DNA from 2 places in the Acidovorax temperans genome. Region 1 is predicted to be linked to the other one. Evidence: predicted binding sites of a transcription regulator. Region 1 holds the regulator's gene; the other holds the start of a gene.
The links. The regulator FNR, encoded in region 1, switches genes on or off when oxygen is low (the NO sensors DNR and NnrR bind a similar motif). The targets are predictions, from matches to a motif close to TTGATNNNNATCAA.

Region 1 (10,609 bases):
GGCCAGGCGCACGCCCAGGTCGCCCAGCACTCTCAGACGCTGCTCTGTCTCATGCGCATCCTGGAGCAGGATGCTTTCCGTCAACTCCAATTCCAGCCAATGAGCCGGGAGCTGGTACGTGGCCAGCAACGCAGTCAGCCGATCGATAAAGTCAGGCTGCCTGAACTCTAGTGCCGAAACGTTGACCGACACCACCATGGGGTGCCCCAACTCCACCCATCTGGCGCACTGACGGATGGCCTGCTCCATGACCCAGGCGCCCAAAGCAACAATGTAGCCACACTCCTCCGCCAAAGGAATGAACACTGCAGGAGACACCGCACCAAGATCCGGATCCCGCCACCGAAGCAAGGCTTCGGCACCCGTGATGCGACCTGTCTCCAGATTGACCTGAGGCTGGTAATGCACAGCCATGCGATCCAATCCCAATGCCTGCCGCATGGAATGCTCCAGCTTCATGCGAGATAGCAAGTTGGCATTCATTTGGGGTTGGTAAAAGCCATAGCTCCCGCGCCCACGGTCCTTGATACGGTACATGGCCGTATCTGCCTGCTTGATCAGATCGTCCAGTGACACGCCATCGTGCGGGTACAACGCAATACCGATGCTGCACTGAATGGAGAAGCCCATGTCATCCAGCGTGAACGGCCGCAGCATCTCATCCAGAATGCGCCGCGAAACGCCCTCAGCGACCGTGGCATTTCCTCCATGCAGGTAGATCACGAACTCATCTCCACCCAGCCGACAGAGCATGTCGGTCTGGCGCAGGCAGGTTTGCAGTCGCTCCGCCACCAGCTGAAGAACCCGGTCACCAAAGGGATGCCCCAGCGAATCGTTGATGATCTTGAAACGATCGAGATCCAAAAACAACACGGCGAAGCCACCAGACTGCTCCTGCGCATCCGCAATCGCGGTTTCCACACGCTGTGACAGCAACAATCGGTTGGGCAATCCCGTGAGGACATCGGTGTAGGCGAGCTCCTTGATCCGCTTTTGTGCGTTGTGCTGGGCAGTCAGATCGCGCATGAAGCCAATGCTCTGCATGAGCTTCCCACCATCGTCGTACACGACGACCCAGGAAAGCTGCACCGCACAAGGCGGCAAGCCGACCCGCGGCAGCCAAAGCTCCCCCTCCCAGAAACCCGATGTTTCCCATCCCGCTTTCACGTCAGTCATCCAGCGGGCTGGGCTTTCTAGCTCAAAGAGCGAGACTGCGGGCTGGCCCACGTGCAACTCTGTTGCCGAGCCAATCAGCTTCAGGCAACCAGGATTCATGCGCAGGATGCGGTGCTGGCTGTCTGCGATGAAAATGGCGTCGAGACTGGATTCGAACACCCGGGCAGCCAGACGCAGATGGGCCTGCGTTTCCGCCTGACGCGTAACGTCACGGAATGAATACACCCTGCCCACTGGAAGACCATGACTGAACTGCGGTACCGAGCGGCGCTCCAGCACGGTGCCTTCGGTCAGTTCAAGGATGTCCGAGCTCTCCTGCATCGGATCAGCAGCAATCTCCCGCAACCGCTCGGAATACAGCTCTGCCTCACGCACCTGTTTTGCCATGTGCGCAAAAACTGCCGAATCGTCACGTCGCGTGAGCAGTTCCGCAGGGATGCGCCAGATGTTGACCAACCGCTGGTTGAAAGCTCGAATGCTGCCATCCATGGCGCACACCAGCATGCCATCTGCTGCGGAGTCCAGGGTTGCCCTTAATTCCGATAGCAAAGTCTCCAGCTCTCGCTCGGTAGAACGTTGAGCCGTCAGATCAATCATGGTCAGGAGGAGAGCCCCTCCCCCATTTGGGAGGGTCACTCCGCGTACGCTTCGCTCCACAGGCACAAGGGCACCGCTGGCATGCAACACGCTGGTCTCTGAATGAATGCCTTCTGCCAGGGCCTGCACCGGCTGAGACCAAAACACAAAGTCTTGTGGAGTGGCTGCCAAGCCTTGAACGGGCGTGTTTACCAATTCGTGGACGGGCTTACCCACCAGCTCGGCCACAGCGTGGTTGGCGGCAAGAATGAGCAGAGAGGCTTCATCTACCAGGCAAACCGCTTCCAGCATCGCGTCCAGCCAGGACTGCGGCAAGGAATAAGTCACGACGCCTGGGCCTCTGAGTCAGGAGCGTCGGAGTTCACGGCACGCTCAAAGAAATAGCAGATGCGCTTGCGTGGAGACAGATAGTCCAGCGCATCACGGGGCAACTGCGATGGCTTCAAGCTACGACGAATACCCAGCTCAGGGACGGACTCCAGGTCCAAGATCGGGGCCTCGTCTTTGGGAACGCGCGAGTCATGCACGATCACCCGAGGGCGCAGGGGGCGCGAGGAATTGACCGAGGCCACGATGGCATAACGGTCATTCACCAATTGCACGATGGAGCCGGGGGGATAGACCCCCATCATGCGGATGAAAGCGCCGAGCACTACAGAATCGAAACGTGCCTTGTGCTGCGCAAAGATGATCGACAGGGTTTCGTGGGGGGTCAACCCTCCCCCCCCCACCGGACTGCACATGCGGTCGTAGTGGTTGACCAGAGCCACCACCTGGCTGGAACGCCCCAACTCCGAAGCACGCCTTTGCAGCGGGAACCCAGAGCCATCCACCATTTCGTGGTGCTGGGCAATCGTCGCGAGGACTGCCTTGCCCCATCCCATGCGGGTGGCAAGAGCGACCGATGCAGCAACATGGCTTTCATACTTCACACGCTCTGCTGGCGTCATGGCGGGTGAGGCAAAAGCGACGCGCAACGGCATGCCGACCTTGCCGATGTCATGCAACAGCGCTGCGACTCCCAAATCATGAAGCTCGGCGCTCTTCATCCCGAGTGCCTTGCCCAGCAGCAGACTGAGAACCATCACATTGACGGGGTGCAAGGCCCCGGGTTCTCCTACCCCCTCGGAAAGAAGGCGAATGGCCGAGTCCCCATTTTCCAGAAGGTCTGTAACGCACTCGGCAACCAAAGACTGCCCTTCTGCCTGAGCCTGCTGGGGCTGCTGGACCACCAGCTTTTCCATCGACATGTATTGCTTGGTAGCCTGCCTAAACCGCCGGTCACAAGCGAGGAGCGACGCGTTCTGAGCTGCAAGCAACATTCTGCGGCGCAACGCTGCCGACTCGCCTGGCGAGGAGTAAGTGGGCTGTTCAGCAGGCGCGCCGCTGGAGTCCGCCGAGCCATCAGTTGCGTTGCCAGATAAATCTGCGGGGGTGGCCAGTAACCCATCGCGAAACTCTGGATCGCTCTTTTTAGGCAGAACTTTGACGCTTGTGAGCCCCAATTCGCGCAAAGTGGCAATCTGCTCTGCCGAACCAATACGAAAGCTGCTCACCGGAAAGGGATGGTGCATCCAGCCCAGATCCAACTGGATATACATGCCAATACGCAATTGGCTTATATCGATGAGAACGAACGTATTCACAACAGGCCGGGAATAGGAAGCAAAATGTAACAATAGAACCACAATTGTTGAGGCCCATTATCACCACTTCTGATGCTTCCTTGAGGAACCTGGTGTCTCGCCCTGGATGCAAATGTCTTTTGCATGCCCAGTGCAGACAGCCTCATGTATAAGGGGAAAGATTGGTTCACGTTCGCTGAGATGACATGCTCATGGCGTATACAGAGCGCGGGCTCACCACACAGAGGAATGCGGAGCGGCTCGAATGTCCATGCGCATGGTCGCCCTTCGACGCGCTCGGTCCTGAAAGCGCTGCGGCGCCAGGCCTATGTACACCTCAACGGCACCAGAGCGAGGGTTTGTATACCAAATCCATCCACAACGCCCACACAGCGACACCACACAGAAGCGCGCCACTGATGCGCGTGCCCCAGTCACCCCGCAGTGAGCCCAAACGCTGCCGTACCCACCGCCAAGCCAATGGGCCGCCCACGAGCCAAAGACCGCTGCCCACAGCAAACAGCGCCATGGTCCAAGCACCCTGCAACGGCCCGCCGCTGAGTGCCGCTACCAGCAAGGCCGAATAGAGCAAACCGCACGGCATGAATGCCCACAAAGCTCCAGCACTGGCCACACCTGTTGACGAACCAAGCAGCGGCTGGACACGCCCCCAGACTGAACGGCCCGCCTGTTCGATCCAGGCTGGCTGTCGCGACTGGATCAGCATCATCAAGCCCCAGGCCAGAATGGCCACGTGCGTGAGGGTCCACAAGGGCCGAAGCGCCATGGTTTGCTGTGTAATCCAAGCCAAACTATCCATGGCCCAGGCCGCCATGGCACCGAGCGCCGCATATCCCACGATGCGACCCACATGAAAAACCCCGGTGCGCAGCCACGGCTGGGCAGAACGGCGGGGGTTGTCCATCCAGTGAACAGGCTGCTCCAGCGCGGCGGAGCCTTCCGGCTTTTGTACAGCCCCCACCACCGCAGCGCACGGAGCTGAGCACATGGCCAAACAATGGGTTCCTCCTACCAAACCCATGACCAGTGCGGTCCATGCAACAGTAGCCGACATGCTGTTCGTAGCCCTGCTCAGATGATGCGGGAGAAGCGGGCGCGGGTGCGATCGGCCTGCAGGTAACGATCAAAGACCATCGCAATACCGCGCACAAAGAACCAGCCCATGGGGGTCACTCGAACCCCTTCACTGCCCAACTCCACCAGACCTTGGGTTTCCATGTCCTTCAAACGGTCCAGTTCAGCAGCAAAGTACTTTTTGAAGTCGATCAGCCATGCTTGCTCCATCGGCTCAATCAGCAGTTCACCTTGGCACATCAACGCCATGATGGCAGCGCGTCTCACCAAGTCATCCCGGTTCAATGCCAGCCCCCGAACGACTGGCAGGCGACCCTGGTCAAGGAAATCGTAATACTCATCCAGGGTCTTGGCGTTTTGGCTGTAGGTCGCCCCAATGCGTCCAATCGCTGACACGCCCAGCCCAATCAAATCGCAATCGGGTTGGGTGCTGTATCCCTGGAAATTGCGGTGCAGGCGCCCCTGCCGTTTTGCAATGGCCAACGCATCAGTAGGCAAAGCGAAATGATCCATGCCGACGTATACATAGCCAGCGTCAATAAATGCATCCAGCGAACGCGAAAGCATGGCGACTTTGGCACCTGCTGTGGGCAACTCCGCTGAAATGATGCGACGCTGGGGCTTGAAGCGCTCAGGCAGATGTGCATATGCGTACAACGCAATGCGATCGGGTCGAAGCTGGGCAATCTGTGACAACGTCCGATCAAATGACTCAGGGGTTTGGCGTGGCAAGCCGTAAATCAAGTCCACATTGATGGAGTCAAACCCGATGGTGCGTGCAGATTCGACCAAAGCAAAAACTTGCTCTGCGGGCTGAACACGGTGTACTGCCTTTTGGACTTCAGAGTCGAAGTCTTGGACGCCAAAACTCAACCGGTTGAAACCCAACTCTGCCAACAATGCCAGACGCTCCGCGTTGACCGTGCGGGGATCCACTTCGATGGAATATTCCCCACCGGGAGCCAGAGTGAAGCTGCGCTTGAGCATGGACATCAACTCACACAGCCCATCATCAGACAGGAACGTGGGGGTCCCGCCACCCAGATGCAACTGGCTAACCACCTGCCCCACACCACATTGGGCTGTATGCAAGTCGATTTCGCGGCTCAGGTACCGCAAATAGACATCAGCACGATCATGGTGTTTGGTAATGATCTTGTTGCAAGCGCAGTAGTAGCATAGCGACTCGCAAAATGGGATGTGTACATACAGCGACAACGGCATGGCTTTGGAGCCTGTCCCCAAATGCCTTTGGGCCAACGCCAAGGCATAGTCCTCCTGACCAAAAGCCTCCACAAAACGGTCTGCCGTTGGATAAGAGGTGTATCGGGGACCCGGCACATCAAACCGGGTAAGGAGTTCTGGGGTAACAGCGGTCATGAGATATCCTTGCGTACTCGGTTACTGTGCCGCACCTTACCCTCTTCGTCCTTGACCTGAATCAAGTGAACCCACTGCTGGTGGAGCGACAATTTGATGCATATCATCCGCTTCTAAGCACTGTGCGAGGCACTTCGGCCTCTCTCGTCGAGCACGATATGCTCGAACAACCAACTGGTTTCTGCGCCATGAATCCGCTCACCATCAAAGTCGCCTGCTCCAACTGCAATCTCCGTGAGCTTTGCATGCCTGTGGGGCTCAACGAAGAGCAGCTGCAACGCATCGACGAAGTGGTAGCCGTGCGGCGCAAGATCAAGCGCGGCGGAACGCTTTTCCGCAACGGAGAAGCTTTCACCTCGCTGTATGCCATTCGCACGGGCTTCTTCAAGACCTGCGTGGCGACAGAAGATGGTCGCGACCAAGTCACAGGATTCCAGATGGCCGGTGAAATCATTGGTCTGGATGGCATTGTGAATGACCATCACACCTGCGATGCCGTCGCTCTGGAAGACGCGGAAGTTTGCGTCATGCCCTTTGATCGCATAGAGGAATTCTCGCGAGAAGTCACTGCGCTACAGCACCATGTGCACAAAATCATGAGCCGTGAAATCGTGCGTGAGCATGGCGTGATGCTGCTGCTCGGAAGCATGCGAGCAGAAGAGCGTCTGGCAGCGTTTTTGCTCAATTTGGTGCAACGCCTGCACGCGCGAGGTTTCTCTCAATCGGAACTGGTGTTGCGAATGACGCGAGAAGAAATTGGCAGTTATCTCGGCCTCAAGCTTGAAACCGTGAGCCGCACCTTCTCCAAGTTCGTAGAAGAAGGCACCGTGGAAGTGCGGCAAAGACATGTCCGCATTCTAGATACCGATGCCCTACGCCGCATCGTGAACAACCAACAAGCCTGCCACTGAAAAATTTTCGACAGAGGTGCCGGACAACTGACGAGCACTTCGCTGACGCCTCCGACAATGCCGCGCCATACAGCGCGGCATTTTTTTTATTCAAGTGCAGGAGGGATGCTTGCGGCAATCGTCAGGGCGCTCCTCGTCAGGCACCGGGCAGCGATTCAGTTCAAAGGGGGACATCGCAAGCAAGGTGGTGAGCGCACTGGACACCATGGTGAGCGCCCAGAACCCAAAGAACGCCAAGGTGTAGACGCCTGTTCTCGACAAGGTGACAGGCTGCCCGAACCAGTGAAGGTCTTGCGGGTCCACCATCGCAAAGACGAGCATCTCAATCACACCTGCCACCAAAAAGGCTGGCCAGGCAATCCACATCAGGCGCTGTGTCCACATCGTGCTGTTTCCTTGCGGTGTTGTATTGGGTCGTTGCGAAATTCAGTGAACCAGAGTGACTTCACAATCACCTCGGCTGCGCTTCTGGCGGGGTCGCAGCGTGATTGCGCCCTTTCATCGCGGGCGCCAAGCTCTTCTCTGGGTGCTCCAGGGTCTTGTTGATGTCGATACCTCGCTGGTAGTAATCCTCCGCGACCACAGGGTCTGGGCGCGACATCGCAAGCCACAAAGTAATGAACCCCGCAACAATGACCACCAAGGGGCCCGCCAATACCAGCCACACATGGCCAAACTTCCACCATGGGGCTGCAGCTGGCGTGGCTGAGGAAGAAACAGTAGACATAGCAAACTCCATTAACTCAGGCTTGTACGTTGAATGAAAACGGTACTACCTGGGAACCAAAAATACGGTTTTTTCTGTCACGTGGGCACCGCCACCCTCGGCACCAATTTCAAAGGTGATGGGATGAGACCCAGGTGAAGCAGACCCATAAGGCACCTGCAATCGCACAGCAACCCAGCGAGACTGAGCGGGATCGACCTCCACCGACGCTTCCGACACCACTTCAAGTCCCTCAAGACCCTTGGCATCTATGCGGTAGCGCTGAGGAGTTTCGGTAGCGTTCATGATCTGGATACGGTAGATGTTTTCCAACTTCCCCCCAGCCACAATGCGTGACAAGGCGGCCCGGTCGCGAACCACGTCCACTTTCAGCGGTGTTCTCGTCACCAGGCTGGCCAACAAGGCCACGCACAGGGTGACCAGCACGGCGCTGTAGATCAGCACGCGGGGGCGCAGCACGCGGCGCAACATCTGCGACTGCGTCCAGTGCTTGGCCACGCCGTTCTGGGTCGAATAACGGATGAGCCCACGCGGGTACTGCATCTTGTCCATCACGGTATTGCAGGCGTCCACGCACAGGCCACAGCCAATGCATTCGTACTGCAAACCCTTGCGGATGTCGATGCCCACCGGACAGACCTGCACACACAGCGAGCAGTCAATGCAATCGCCCAGCCCCTGGGCTTTGTAGTCGATATTCTTCTTGCGCGGACCACGCTGCTCGCCACGTTCAGGGTCGTAGGTAACGATCAGCGTGTCTTTATCAAACATCGCGCTCTGAAAGCGCGCATAAGGGCACATGTACTTGCAGACCTGCTCGCGCATGAAGCCCGCATTGCCATAGGTGGCAAAACCGTAGAACAGCACCCAGAAAATCTGCCAGCCGCCCGGGAACGCCAGCAGCTCGCTGCCCAGCTCGCGAATGGGGACGAAGTACCCCACAAAGGTGAACCCGGTCCACAGGGCCACCGCGATCCACACCACCTGCTTGAAAAACTTCTTGCGGATCTTCTCGAACGTCCAGGGGCCGTTGTCCAGGCGGAGCCGGGCACTGCGATCACCTTCGATCTTGTGCTCGATCCACATGAAAATTTCGGTGTACACCGTTTGCGGGCATGAAAAACCACACCACAAACGCCCGGCCACGGCGGTAAACAGGAACAGCGAAAGTGCTGAAATGATCAGCAAACCCGTCAGGTAGATGAAGTCCTGCGGGTACAGCACCAAACCGAAGATATAAAAGCGGCGCGCTCCCAAATCGAAGAGCACCATCTGGCGCTGCCCCCACTCCAGCCAGGGCAGGCCATAAAACACCAGTTGTGTGAGAAATACCATCGCCCAGCGCCACCGGGCAAATACTCCGCTGATGGATCGCGGGTAAATCTTCTTTTGTGCTTCGTACAGGGAGACGATCTCGACCTGACTGCTAGGCACTTCCGAACCATCTGCGGCAACAGGAGCGATAGGAATAACCTTGCGAGGAGACTCGCTGGGTGGCTTCATGGCGGCGCTCTCTACTTAATCCAAAACTTCAGAAACAACAAAGGGGCGGCGCCCTCAGACACCGCCCCACGTTCACATCACTGCGCCTTGTTGTTTGACAATCCCCAAACATACGAGGCCAGCACCTTGATCTGCGCTTCGGTCAACTTGTCTGCCTGTGCAGGCATCTGATTGACCTTGCCATTGTTGATCATGGCGGTAATCGCTGCTTCACCCCAGCCATGCAGCCAGATGTCGTCTGTCAGGTTGGGAGCACCCAAAGCCTGATTGCCCTTGCCGTCCATGCCGTGGCAGGCGGCGCAAGCACCAAACTTGGACTTGCCCAAAGAAGCACGCAGAGAATCGTGGGGGCTACCCGACAAACTGAGCACATAGTGCGACAGGTTACGCACATCTTCTGGAGAACCTACGGCAGCAGCCATGGGAGGCATGTTGCCAATGCGGCCCTTTTGCAAGGTTTCCAGGATCTTGTCATGTGTGCCACCGTACAACCAGTCGCCGTCGGCCAAGTTGGGGAAACCCTTGCTGCCGCGGGCGTCAGAGCCATGGCATTGAGCGCAATTGTTCATGAACAGGCGCTCACCAATGGCCTTGGCTTGCGTGTCCACGGCAATCGCTTCAGGAGTCATGGATGCAAAGCGGGCGTAAATGGGTTCCAACTCTTTGTTGGCCTTGGCCACTTCTGCTTCGTATTCGCCCTTCTGGCTCCAGCCGAGCTTGCCGGCAGAGCTGCCCAGACCTGGGTAGGCCGCCAGATAGCCCAAGCCAAAGATGATGGTGATGACGAACATCCACACCCACCAGCGTGGCAGAGGGTTGTTCATTTCCACCAGGTCTTCATCCCAGACGTGGCCTGTAGTGTTGTCGGCCGTTGATACGACCTTCTTGCGGCCTGCCATCCAAAGCAGCACGGCGCAGCCAATGATGCCGACCAGGGTCAGCGCGGTCACAAAGACCGACCAGAAATTGCTGGTGAAGTCACTCATGGGTTTTTCTCATTCTGGTGGAGTTCATTCTTGCTCAAATGGCAAGCGAGCAGCCTCATCAAATTTGGCACGGTTGCGGCCCATGTAGGCCCACACCCAGATGCCGATGAAGCAGACCATTGAAGCCAGCGTGGCCACAATGCGCATGGTGGTGATGTCCATATGCCAACCCTCCCTTACTTGAGCGCGCGGCCCATGACTTGCAGATAGGCGATCAGTGCATCCAACTCCGTCTTGCCCTTGACTTCATCAGCGGCAGCGGTGATTTGCGCGTCGGTGTATGGAACGCCCACAGTGCGCAGCGCCTTCATGCGAGGAGCCAAATCGGCCGGATTGACCAGAGTCTTCTCAAGCCAGGGGTAGGCAGGCATGTTGGACTCAGGCACCACGTCACGTGGGTTGTTCAAGTGGATGCGATGCCATTCATCGCTGTACTTGCCGCCCACGCGATGCAGGTCAGGACCTGTGCGCTTGCTGCCCCACTGGAAGGGGTGGTCGTACACGAACTCACCCGCCACCGAGTAGTGACCATAGCGCAGGGTTTCTGCACGGAAGGGGCGAATCATCTGCGAGTGGCAGTTGTAGCAACCCTCACGGATGTACACATCA
Region 2 (10,609 bases), 540 kb from region 1:
GGTAACCTGCCCGTGTTCATGGCGGGCGATGCCAATGGCCACCTGCCCTTGCTGCACGAGGGGGCCGACGAAGGCCACATTGCGGGCATCAACGCGCTGGCCGGCACGCCGCGCAAGTTCCGGCGCCGTACGCCGCTGGCCATTGTTTTTTCAGACCCGCAGGTGGCTGCCGTGGGCCGCCGGTGGGCGGACCTGGACGCCCACACCACCGTCACGGGTTGCGCCAGTTTTCATGACCAGGGGCGTGCGCGCACGGCCCTGCGCAACGCGGGGCGGCTGTGCATTTACGCCGACAAGGCCACGGGCCGCCTGCATGGCGCGGAGATGTGCACCCCGCAGGCGGAACACATGGCACATCTTCTGGCGCTGGCCGTTCAGCAAAAACTCACGGTGCGAGATCTGCTGGGAATGCCTTTCTACCACCCCACTTACGAGGAGGGGTTGCGCACGGCCCTGCGTGATGCCGCTCGGCAGCTGCCGGAGCCTGCGGATTCCGACCTGGCCACCTGTGGCGGCATCGGTGTGCCGGCACTGGAATGAGCGCGACAGATGTAACAACGGTCAAGTACACGGCAAAAACAGCCGATAAGGCTGTGTAACCCAGCAGGAGCCCTTCATGGACGTTGCACTCTCCAACAGCATCGTGGCCACCGCCACCAGCCTTGCCAGTGCACAGACCTCTGACGCCCTGAACATGGCGGTGCTGAAAAAAGCGCTTGACGTTCAGGCATCAAGCGCCGCCACCATGATCGACGCCATGCAGCAATCCATGCCCCAGCCTGCACTGGCCACTTCGGGGACACAGGGTACGCAGCCCAACACCTTCGCTTAAGAAACTGCTCAGAGGGATGGCGCGGGGCACGCCCCGCACCACCTTTAACGCAACCTGGCTGGCGAGAGCCCTTGTGGCTCAACGCCTTCCCCCTCCAGCTCGGGGCCCAACGACTCGCCCCGCAGCAACCTTTTGGCCAGCAGCGATGCTCCTGCCGCGCTCTGGATGCCGTACCCACCCTGCCCCGCCAGCCAGAAAAAGCCGGGCACGTGGTTGTCCCAGCCAATCACCATGTCGCCGTCGGGCACGAACGAGCGCAGCCCTGCCCAGGTGTGCGAGGGGCGGCGGATTTGGAACGTGGTCAATTCTTCAATGTGGTAAATGCCCGTGGCTACGTCCAGCTCTTCAGGCACCACATCGTGTGGATGGGTGGGGTCAGCATTGGCGGGAGAGCCCAGCAACTGGCCAGCATCGGGTTTGAAGTAAAAGCTCTCGTCAATGCCAATCACGGCGGGCCAATGGCTGGCGTCCATCCCCTCTGGCACAGCAAACGTGAAGGCGGTGCGCCTGCGCGGCTCTAGCCCGATGGGCGGCACGCCCGCCATGGCGGCCACCACATCCGCCCAGGCGCCCGCGGCATTGACGATGGTGCTGCCCCGCAATTGCCGGCCATCGGCCAGCGCCACGTGCCAGGCATCCCCCTCTTTTCGCAAGCCCACCACCTCTGCCTGGGTCAGCACCTGCCCGCCCCGCTGGCGCAGGCCGCGCAGGTAACCCTGGTGCAGCGCATGTACGTCGATGTCAGCCGCTTCGGGCTCACTCATGCCGGCGGCCACGGCCTCGGGTTTCAGGCAAGGCAGCTGGGCCAGCAGCGCGGGCTTGTCCACCCATTCCACATTAGGGGATGCCGCACGGGCATCGTCGTAGGCCCGTTTCAGCAGATCCAGCTGGTCTGGCCCCGCCACGTAAATCACGCCACGCGGCGAGAGGATGGGGTCCGCGCCAAACTCCAGCGGTGGCGCGTCGTAGAACGCACGGCTGGCACGCGTCAGGGCCTGGATGTTGGGCGTGCCATACGTAGCCATGTACAGCGCAGCCGAGCGCCCGGTGGTGTGATAGCCCGGCTGCGATTCCCGCTCCAGCAGCAGCACGCTGCTGCGCCCGTTTTGTACAAGCTGCCAGGCAATGGAAGCGCCTGCAATACCGGCGCCGATGACGATGTAGTCTGCTGTCTGCATGGGTTGCGTCGCTGTGGTGTGGTGTGGTGCGTTATAAACTCGGCATGATTTATTCATGAACTTTTGTAGATTGCGTGAGTCGAACGTTCATGGAAAAAGAAGATGCACGCAAGCAGTCGCGGGAAGTGCTGCATGAACGGCGCAAGCAGGTCATTCGCTTGCATCGAAAAGGTGTTGGCGTGATGCAGATCGTTGAGCAAACCGGGCTCAGTTGGTCTGGGGTTAACACTGCACTGCGCCTGTTCGAGCAAGGCGGTGCGGCCGCACTCAAGCCCCACGCCAGGGGAAAGAAACCAGGTAGTGGACGCAGCCTGAGCACTGAGCAAGAGCGCGTGATTCGAATGACCATCATCGACAAACGCCCAGAGCAGATCAAGATGGAGTTCGCGCTTTGGAGTCGGCCCGCAGTGCGCGAACTCATTGAACGCGACCTGGGGATCAAGCTGTCTGTGCGGGCGGTGGGCGACTATCTGGCACGCTGGGGTTTTACACCGCAAAAGCCGATCAAGAAAGCCTACGAGCAGCGGCCCGAGGCCGTCCAGGCCTGGCTCGAAGATGAATACCCCACCATTGAGGCCAGAGCCAAGCGTGAAGGCGCAGAAATTCATTGGGGTGACGAAACAGCGCTGGTCAACACGGATGTGCGTGGCAGAAGTTACGCACCTGCGGGCCAAACACCAGTGACGCGCGCAGTCGGCGGAACGCGGCAAAAGCTCTCCATGATTGCCACCGTCACCAACCAGGGCAAAACGCGCTGGATGATCATTGACGAGGCGTTCAATTCAGACAGGCTGATCGAGTTCATGCAGGCCTTGATCAAGGAGTCGCAGGGCAAGAAGATATTCCTGATTCTGGACAACCTGAGGGTGCACCACAGCAAGCCAGTCAAGGAGTGGGCGACACAGCACAAACAGGACATTGAATTGTTCTACCTGCCCAGCTACAGCCCTGAGCTCAACCCAGAGGAGCGGCTGAACGCAGATTTGAAGCATGCGATTGGCAGCAAGGTTCCGGTGCGAACCAAGGCCAAGCTGCGCGCAGCGGCGACTGAACACGTGACGATGTTGGAGAACACACCAGAGCGGGTCAAGAAGTACTTTGGTGACAAGCATGTCGCCTATGCGGCCTCATGAATAATCCCCGCCGGATCAATAGGAAGGCGCCCTGCGGATGCGCTGGGGCCGCGTGGGCAAATGGTAGCGCGGCGTGCACATGCCGATGGGGCAACCAAACGGCTCGCTTGTCCAGACGGTGGACCAGGATTAGCGCTTGCGCGGTACCCTGATGGGTATCGTTCGGGTGCTGACCCGTGGCATCCATTCACCCCATCACAGGAACTGACCCATGGCACAAGTCCTCGTCGTGAAGTACGAAAACCAGGCCGACGCCAAAGTGTTTGAAACCCCGTATGAAAGCCAGGCAGACCTCGCCGTTCTGGAGGTTCCGTACGAGCAGCAGGCCACAGGCGACGCCGTGTGGCACATGGTTCACTATGAAAGCCAGGCCACCTTCAAGATTTTCAAGGTGAAGTACGAAGCCCAGGCGGATCTGCGCATCTTCAAGGTCAAGCACCTGGCGCAGGCGGGCTGGCGCACGCAGGGGCACGCGCTGGAAGGCAAACTGGGGAAGTGAGCGGCTGCGGCCGGGGCACACCATTCATCGCCCCGGCCTTGCCGCAACGCGAAGGGCAGCCGGGCGCTCGGCCTTGCTTTGCGGGCTAACATCGCAGGCTTGACGCGGCTTGGCTCTGCGCCTTACGCCACTCCGGCAAGGTGTCCAAGCTGCAAGATTGCTCCTGATTTGATAGCTGCTTGCGCTTTATGGATAAGCGCCAGAGGCCAATTTCGCCCCGACCCATGGCCGACACCCCTGATGTGACTGCTGCTGGCACCGACCCCGCTGCCCCCCGCCCCCAACCGCGCGACTGCGCCGATCTGTTCTGGTCCTTCACCTGGCTGGCGCTGCAAGGCTTTGGCGGCGTGCTGGCCGTGGTGCAACGCGAACTGGTCGAGAAAAAACGCTGGATGACGAACGACGAGTTCGTGGAAGACTGGGCAGTGGCCCAGATCATGCCGGGCCCCAACGTGGTGAACCTCTCCATCATGATCGGCGAGCGCTACTTTGGCTGGCGCGGCGCCGTGGCGGCCCTGGCGGGCATGTTGACCTTCCCACTCATTCTGGTGCTGGCGGTGGCCGTGGTGTATGCCCAGTTTGCCTCCCTTCCCGCCGTGGCTGGCGCGTTGCGGGGCATGGGGGCGGTAGCCGCCGGGCTGATTGCCGGCATGGGCCTCAAGCTCTCGTCCACCTTGCGCAAACACCCGCTGGGCCTGGTGGTCTGCGGAGGTCTGGTCGCGCTCACGGTGATTGCCATGGCGGTGTTGCGCTGGCCTCTGTTCTGGACGTTGCCCAGCGTGGGCCTGCTCGCCTGCGTGCTGACCTGGAGAAAGATCGCCCCATGACCACTGCTGTGCCCGCCATCGTGGCCCTGTCTTCGTGGGACTGGTTGCAACTGTTCCTGTACTACCTGTCGCTGTCGTTGCTGGCAGTGGGCGGGGCCATCAGCACCGCGCCGGATATGCACCGTTTTCTGGTGGAGCGCAATGCCTGGCTCACCGATCCACAGTTCAACGCCTCCATCGCCATCGCGCAGGCCGCGCCGGGCCCCAATGTGCTGTTCATTGCCCTGCTGGGGTGGAACATCGGCATCAACGCCGGTGGCCCTGGCGCCGCAGGCTGGGCGCTGGGCCTGCTCGGCATTCTGGTGTGCATGGTGGGTGTGATGTTGCCCAGCAGCCTGCTGACCTGGCAGGCCACCCGCTGGGGGCACCGCAACCGCAACCGGCGTAGCGTGCGCGCCTTCAAGCAGGGCATGGCTCCGGTGGTCATTGGCTTGCTGCTGGCCACGGCATGGGTGCTGACACGTGCCCATGGCGCTGAACTGGTCAACTGGCCGCTGTGGGCCATCACGGCCGCCACCACCCTGCTGGTGTGGCGCACCAAGCTGCACCTGCTGTGGATGCTCGGGGCCGGCGCAGTGGCCGGGGGCATGGGCTGGATCTGAACGGCCTGGGCCGCCAGCCCTGGCCCAAGCCGGTAGCAGGGCTACCAGCCTTGGGCGGGTTTACAGCGAACGCTGGCGTAGTGCCTCGTACAGGCACACACCGCTGGCCACAGAAACGTTCAGGCTCTCGACCGCGCCCTTCATCGGGATAGAGACCAGCTCATCGCAGGTTTTGCGGGTGAGCTGGCGCATGCCGTCACCCTCCGCGCCCAGCACCAATGCCACCGGGCCTTTGAGGTCCACCTGATAGACGGTCTTGGGCGCGTCATCGCTGGTGCCGATGCACCAGATGTTGCGTTCCTTGAGTTCGTTCAGGGTACGCGCCAGGTTGGTCACCATGAAGTAAGGCATGGTTTCGGCAGCACCGCTGGCCACCTTGGCCACGGTGGCGTTGATGCCCACGGCATGGTCTTTGGGGGCAATCACTGCGTGCGCACCGGCACCGTCTGCCACGCGCAGGCACGCGCCCAGATTGTGCGGGTCGGTCACTCCGTCCAGCACCAGCAGCAAGGGCTGCTCAATGCCTGCGGCTTCCAGGTTCTCCAGCAGCTCGTCCAGCGAGGTGATCTGGGCCACAGGCTCCACGCGCGCTGCAACACCCTGGTGGCCGTGGCTGCCCGCCAGCTTGGCGATGCGAACGCTGTCGGCTTCGATCAGGCGGGCACCGGCCTCTTTGGCACGGTCCAGAAACTGCCGCATGCGCGCATCGCGGCGCGTGGCTTCGTAATAAATCTCGATGATCGATTGGGGCGCGGTCTTCAGGCGCACGCCCACGGCATGAAAGCCGAAGAGAACTTTGGGGGAGGACATGCGGGCATTATCGTTGCCCTGGCGCCGCCCCCTTCCAGGGCCACGCAGCCAAAGCGCTGGCGCTTCACTTTGCGCAATGGGTTGCTATTAAATTAATAGCTGCTTGCGCTTGGCGGGCAAGCGCCGGAGGCAAAAAACCCATCAACCCTCTGCCACACGCCCTGCGTCGATGGTGATGCGCCGCTCGCACTGCGCGGCGATGGCCCGGTCGTGGGTCACCAGCACCAGCGTGGTTCCCAATTCGCGGTTGAGTTCAAACATCAGCCGCATGATGGATTCACCCGTCGCAAAGTCCAGGCTGCCGGTGGGCTCGTCGGCCAGCAACAAAGCGGGCTGCACCACAAAGGCACGCGCCAAGGCCACGCGCTGCTGCTCGCCGCCCGAGAGCACCTTGGGGTAATGCCCCAGGCGCTGGCCCAGTCCCACACGCTCCAGCATCTCGGCAGCGGCCTTGCGGGCATCGCGCCGCTCGGCCAACTCCAGGGGCAGCATCACGTTTTCGAGCGCGGTGAGGTTGCCCATGAGCTGAAAGCTCTGGAAGACGAAGCCCACCTTTTGCGCCCGCAGGGCGGCCCGGTCGTCCTCGCTCAGCGCGAAAAGGTCTTGCCCATCCAGCCGCACCGTGCCGCGTGTGGGGGTGTCCAGGCCGGCAATGATGGACAGCAGCGTGCTCTTGCCCGAGCCCGAGGCGCCCACAATGGCCGCCGTCTCCCTTGGCGCCAGACGGAAATCAATATCCCGCAAAATGTCCAGCGTCCCGGTGGAGTCCGTCACCGACTTGAACACATGCTCGACAGCAATAATGGGCGTTACGGGCAACGAGGGAGATTCAGGCATGAAAGGCTCTTTACTTTGATTCGCGATCTGTATCGGCGTCACTTTATCCTCACCGCCTCCATGGCTGCCGCCATGGGGATTTACGCGCCTGGCATCGGGGCCCAAACCACAGCGCGCGCAGCCCCCAAAGCAGCCAAGTCAGCGGTCATTCTGGTGCTGGGCGACTCGTTGAGCGCCGAGTACGGTTTGCCGCGCGGCTCGGGCTGGGTGGCCCTGCTGGAAAAGCAATTGGCTGCCGACAAGATCAGCGCGTCTGTGGTCAACGCCAGCGTGAGCGGCGAAACCACCTCGGGCGGCCGCTCGCGCATAGCGGCGCTGCTCCAGCAGCACCAGCCCAGCCATGTGGTAATCGAACTGGGTGGCAACGACGCGCTGCGCGGGCTGCCGCTGCAAAACACCCAGGACAACCTGACCTTCATGACCCAGGCCGCCCAGAAAGCGGGCGCCAAAGTGCTGCTGGTGGGCATGCAGGTGCCGCCCAACTACGGCACCGATTACGCCAACCGCTTTGCCGCGCTGTTTGAAACGGTGGCCAAGGCGCAGAAAGCGGCGGTGGTGCCGTTCTTCCTCAAAGGTGTGGCCGATGAAGCCGACCCCGCCGGCATGTTCCAGCCCGACCGCATTCACCCCAAGGCCGAGGCCCACCCGCTCATGCTGGCCAATGTGTGGCCAGAGCTGAAGAAAATGCTGCGCTGACGCGCCAAAACAAAAAGCCCTGCAAACGCTGAAACCAGCGGTTGCGGGGCTTGTGAGCGAGACTTTGCCTGGGCACCAGAAAAAACCTTCTGCGCGCCGGGCCCAAAGTGTCAGTTGTTCGTGCCTTCACTGGGTGCTGCGGAGGGCGCTGCATCCTGATCGCCCTCAGCGTTTCCCGTCTGCGGATCGTCCGGCCGGCGTTGTGCTTTGGCTCTCAGCTTCTCTTCTTTTTTTTGTTTCTTAGCGAGTTCGCGCTGGCGTTTTTCGTATCCGTAGTTAGGTGTTGCCAAGGTGTTTGCTTTCTGAAGTAGAGGCCCACTGTAACAGCTTGGCTTTCGGGGCCAAGGCTCAAGCCAATTCGGGCTGCATGGCAGCGGCAGGCACGCGCTGCACAGCGGCACGGTAGGCATGCCAACTGGCATGGCCCAGCAGCGGCCCCACCAGCACCAATGCCACACTGCCCGCCCACAATGATGCGCCCACCAGCAAAGTGATGAGAGCACCCCACAGCAGCATCGTCAAGGGGTTCTCCAGCACCACGCGAATGCTGGTGATCCCAGCCGTCAGGGCATCGGTGTCGCGGTCAAGGATCATGGGAATGGACACCACCGAGGTGGAGAACACCAGGGCAGCAAACACCCCGCCCACTGCCGAGTACACCGCGACAAAGCTCCAGTTCTCACGGTTGAACACCGCCTGCAACACGCCCGTGGTGGACGGCATGCCCGTGTTGAAGAACACGGCAAACACCACCAGCGACGCCCGGCCCCACAACAACTCCAGCACGATGAGCACCAAGACCAGCATGCCCATGCTGCCCATGTGGCTGTCCCAGCAAGTCAGGGACTCGCTGAGCTGTGGCGGAATGCCTGCTTCGCGCCGGCGGCTGGTTTCGTACAACCCCATCGCCAGAAAGGGCCCAACCAGCAGACAGCCACTGGCCAGGGACATCGTGTATTCCGGCCGCGTGCGGAACACCCAGCCCAGCACCATCGCCATGAACCAGAAACACAGGCCGTAAAACACGGCAATACCCGGCGCAGCGCGCAAATCCTGAATGCCCTGTGCCAGCCAGCGGAAGGGGTCTGCCAACGTCAGACGCTGCAGAACGATGGGGGCAGCATCGCGGGTGGGAGGAACCTCGGGGACGGGGGTGTCTGACATGAGGGGGCACTGCGAGGTAAAACGAGGACTTAACCCACATCAAGTGGGCGCTGACCACACCGTAATGCAGCCTGCCGTGCTTTACCACTGAGGAAACTACCACCCCGCCCCTCCCCCCGCCCTCCGCGCGCCCCTGCATCTCTGCACAAGATGTCTGGGGGTTCTGTGCCGTGGTGATCAGGCTGGAGCGCGCTCCATCACCTCAAGCGCCTGGGCCAGGTCGGCACGCAAATCCGGGGCGGCTTCCAGGCCAATCGCAAAGCGCACCAAGGTGCCCGGCTTCAGGTGCGGTGTGGGGCCGCTGCGCATGCTCGGCAGGTTGTAGGGCACCACCAGGCTGATCGGGCCGCCCCAGCTGTAACCCAGCTTGAACAAACGCAGCGCATCGCAGAACGCATCCACCTGCGCCTGGCTGTAGCGTGCATCGATCATCACACTGAACAACCCGGCCGCCGCGCCCTGCCCCGCGTTGGCTGCGCCGCACAAGGCGCGCCAATGTTCATGGCCGGGCGAGCCTTCAATGGCCGGATGCAGCACCTGTGCAATGGCGGGCTGGGTTTGCAGCCAATGGGCCAATTCGCGGGCCACGCGGTCGTGCGCGGCATAGCGAAGCTCCACGCTGGGCAATGAGCGCAAAACCGCCTCGACGTCATTTGCCCCCACCCCCAAGCCCAGCCGCATATGCGTGAGCTTGATCTTCATGTGCAGAGCGTTCGACCGGGTCATCACACTGCCCATCAGCACGTCACCACCGCCGCTGGGGTATTTGGTGAGCGCGTGGGCAGACACATCCACACCCAGTGAGCCATCGCCCAGAAAATCAAATGGCGCAAAAGCCAATCCGGCGCCCCAGGTGTTGTCCAGAGCCGTGAGAACCCCACGCTCACAGCAAATGTGCACCTGGGCAATCAGATCAGGAAACTCCATGGTCACAGAGCCAGGGGCTTCCAGCCAGACCAGCCGCGTTTTGGGCGTAATGCGCTGGGCCAGGTCGTCAGGATTCAAGGCATCGAAAAATGCGTGGGTGATGCCATAACGTGCCAGTTCCACCACGGCAAAGTCTTTGCCTGGGCCGTACGCGTTGTCGGGGATCAGAACTTCATCGCCCGCTTTCAGCAATGCCAAACCCACGGTGGCAATGGCAGCCAAACCGCTGGGCACGAGCACGCATTCGGTGCCGCCTTCCAGCTCGCACAAACGTTCTTCCAGCAAAAAGGTGGTGGGCGTGCCGTGCAGGCCGTAGGTGTAGCCGCTCTTGTCTTTCCAATCGCGGGCGCGCATGGCGGCAACGTTGGGGAAGATGACGGTGGAGGCTTTGAACACGCCCGGTTGGGGCGCTGCGAACTCAGCGGGGGGCGTGTAGGCGTGGTGGATGAGGCGGGTGGAGATGTGGGGTGCAAGGGCTGATGCTTTCATGCGTGCATGTTAGCGCCACCTGCACCGACCCATGGCAGTCTTTAACCGCCAGAAATCACCAGCAAATTGGTCACGGAAGTGACGCCCTTGATGCTCTTGGCGATGGTCTGTGCGCGGTCTTTGGCGGCCAGGTTGGGCGCTGGGCCATTGAGGGTGACGGCACCGTTTTTGGTGTCCACGTTGATCTTGACGGCACTCAGATCCGGGTCTTTGGCCAGGCCCGCAGACACCTGAGCGGTGATGGTCGCATCGTCCACCTTGTCCATCGCGGCGTTGGCGGCCTGCTTGGCAGATTCACCCAGGTCCTTCGCCATGGCTTCGGCGCGCTCAGCGCTTTGGTCCATGCGGGCATCAGCCTTTTCCATGGCAGCCTCGGTTTTCGCCCTCGCGTCTGCCGCGGCTTGTTCTGTTTTTTCGACAGCAGAATCCAGGCGCTGCCCCACGGTGGGCTCTTCGTTGCGGCCACATGCGGTCAAGCCCAAGGCCAGCGCGCTCACGGCCAGAATGGAGGCAATGCGAGCAACCTTGCTGCATTGGGGGCGAGAGGTGGTGACTTCCTGTGGGTTCAATCCGTTGATGTTCATGACAAGTTCCTCGTAATGACAAAGATGGAGA

Region 2: the regulator FNR is predicted to act here: its motif matches at 8,608-8,621, upstream of PQV96_RS10810 (DUF2189 domain-containing protein).

Annotation. Positions count from the first base shown of each region.
Region 1 is NZ_CP117193.1:1,730,735-1,741,343, reverse strand. It holds gene PQV96_RS08260 (sensor domain-containing protein) at 1-2,064, opposite strand, end outside; gene PQV96_RS08255 (cyclic di-GMP phosphodiesterase) at 2,097-3,419, opposite strand; gene PQV96_RS08250 (sulfite exporter TauE/SafE family protein) at 3,736-4,473, opposite strand; gene hemN (oxygen-independent coproporphyrinogen III oxidase) at 4,491-5,873, opposite strand; gene fnr (fumarate/nitrate reduction transcriptional regulator Fnr) at 6,062-6,784, shown strand; gene PQV96_RS08235 (hypothetical protein) at 6,875-7,168, opposite strand; gene PQV96_RS08230 (FixH family protein) at 7,236-7,511, opposite strand; gene ccoG (cytochrome c oxidase accessory protein CcoG) at 7,557-9,014, opposite strand; gene ccoP (cytochrome-c oxidase, cbb3-type subunit III) at 9,092-10,000, opposite strand; gene PQV96_RS08215 (cbb3-type cytochrome oxidase subunit 3) at 10,025-10,162, opposite strand; gene ccoO (cytochrome-c oxidase, cbb3-type subunit II) at 10,177-10,609, opposite strand, start outside.
Region 2 is NZ_CP117193.1:2,272,813-2,283,421, forward strand. It holds gene PQV96_RS10755 (dihydrolipoyl dehydrogenase) at 1-540, shown strand, start outside; gene PQV96_RS10760 (YjfB family protein) at 617-832, shown strand; gene PQV96_RS10765 (NAD(P)/FAD-dependent oxidoreductase) at 877-2,010, opposite strand; gene PQV96_RS10770 (IS630-like element ISStma10 family transposase) at 2,100-3,143, shown strand; gene PQV96_RS10775 (7(1) septoil knot domain-containing protein) at 3,355-3,642, shown strand; gene PQV96_RS10780 (chromate transporter) at 3,867-4,469, shown strand; gene PQV96_RS10785 (chromate transporter) at 4,466-5,071, shown strand; gene rlmB (23S rRNA (guanosine(2251)-2'-O)-methyltransferase RlmB) at 5,132-5,881, opposite strand; gene PQV96_RS10795 (ABC transporter ATP-binding protein) at 6,023-6,718, opposite strand; gene PQV96_RS10800 (arylesterase) at 6,779-7,414, shown strand; gene PQV96_RS10805 (hypothetical protein) at 7,525-7,704, opposite strand; gene PQV96_RS10810 (DUF2189 domain-containing protein) at 7,763-8,578, opposite strand; gene PQV96_RS10815 (PLP-dependent transferase) at 8,756-9,994, opposite strand; gene PQV96_RS10820 (BON domain-containing protein) at 10,036-10,578, opposite strand.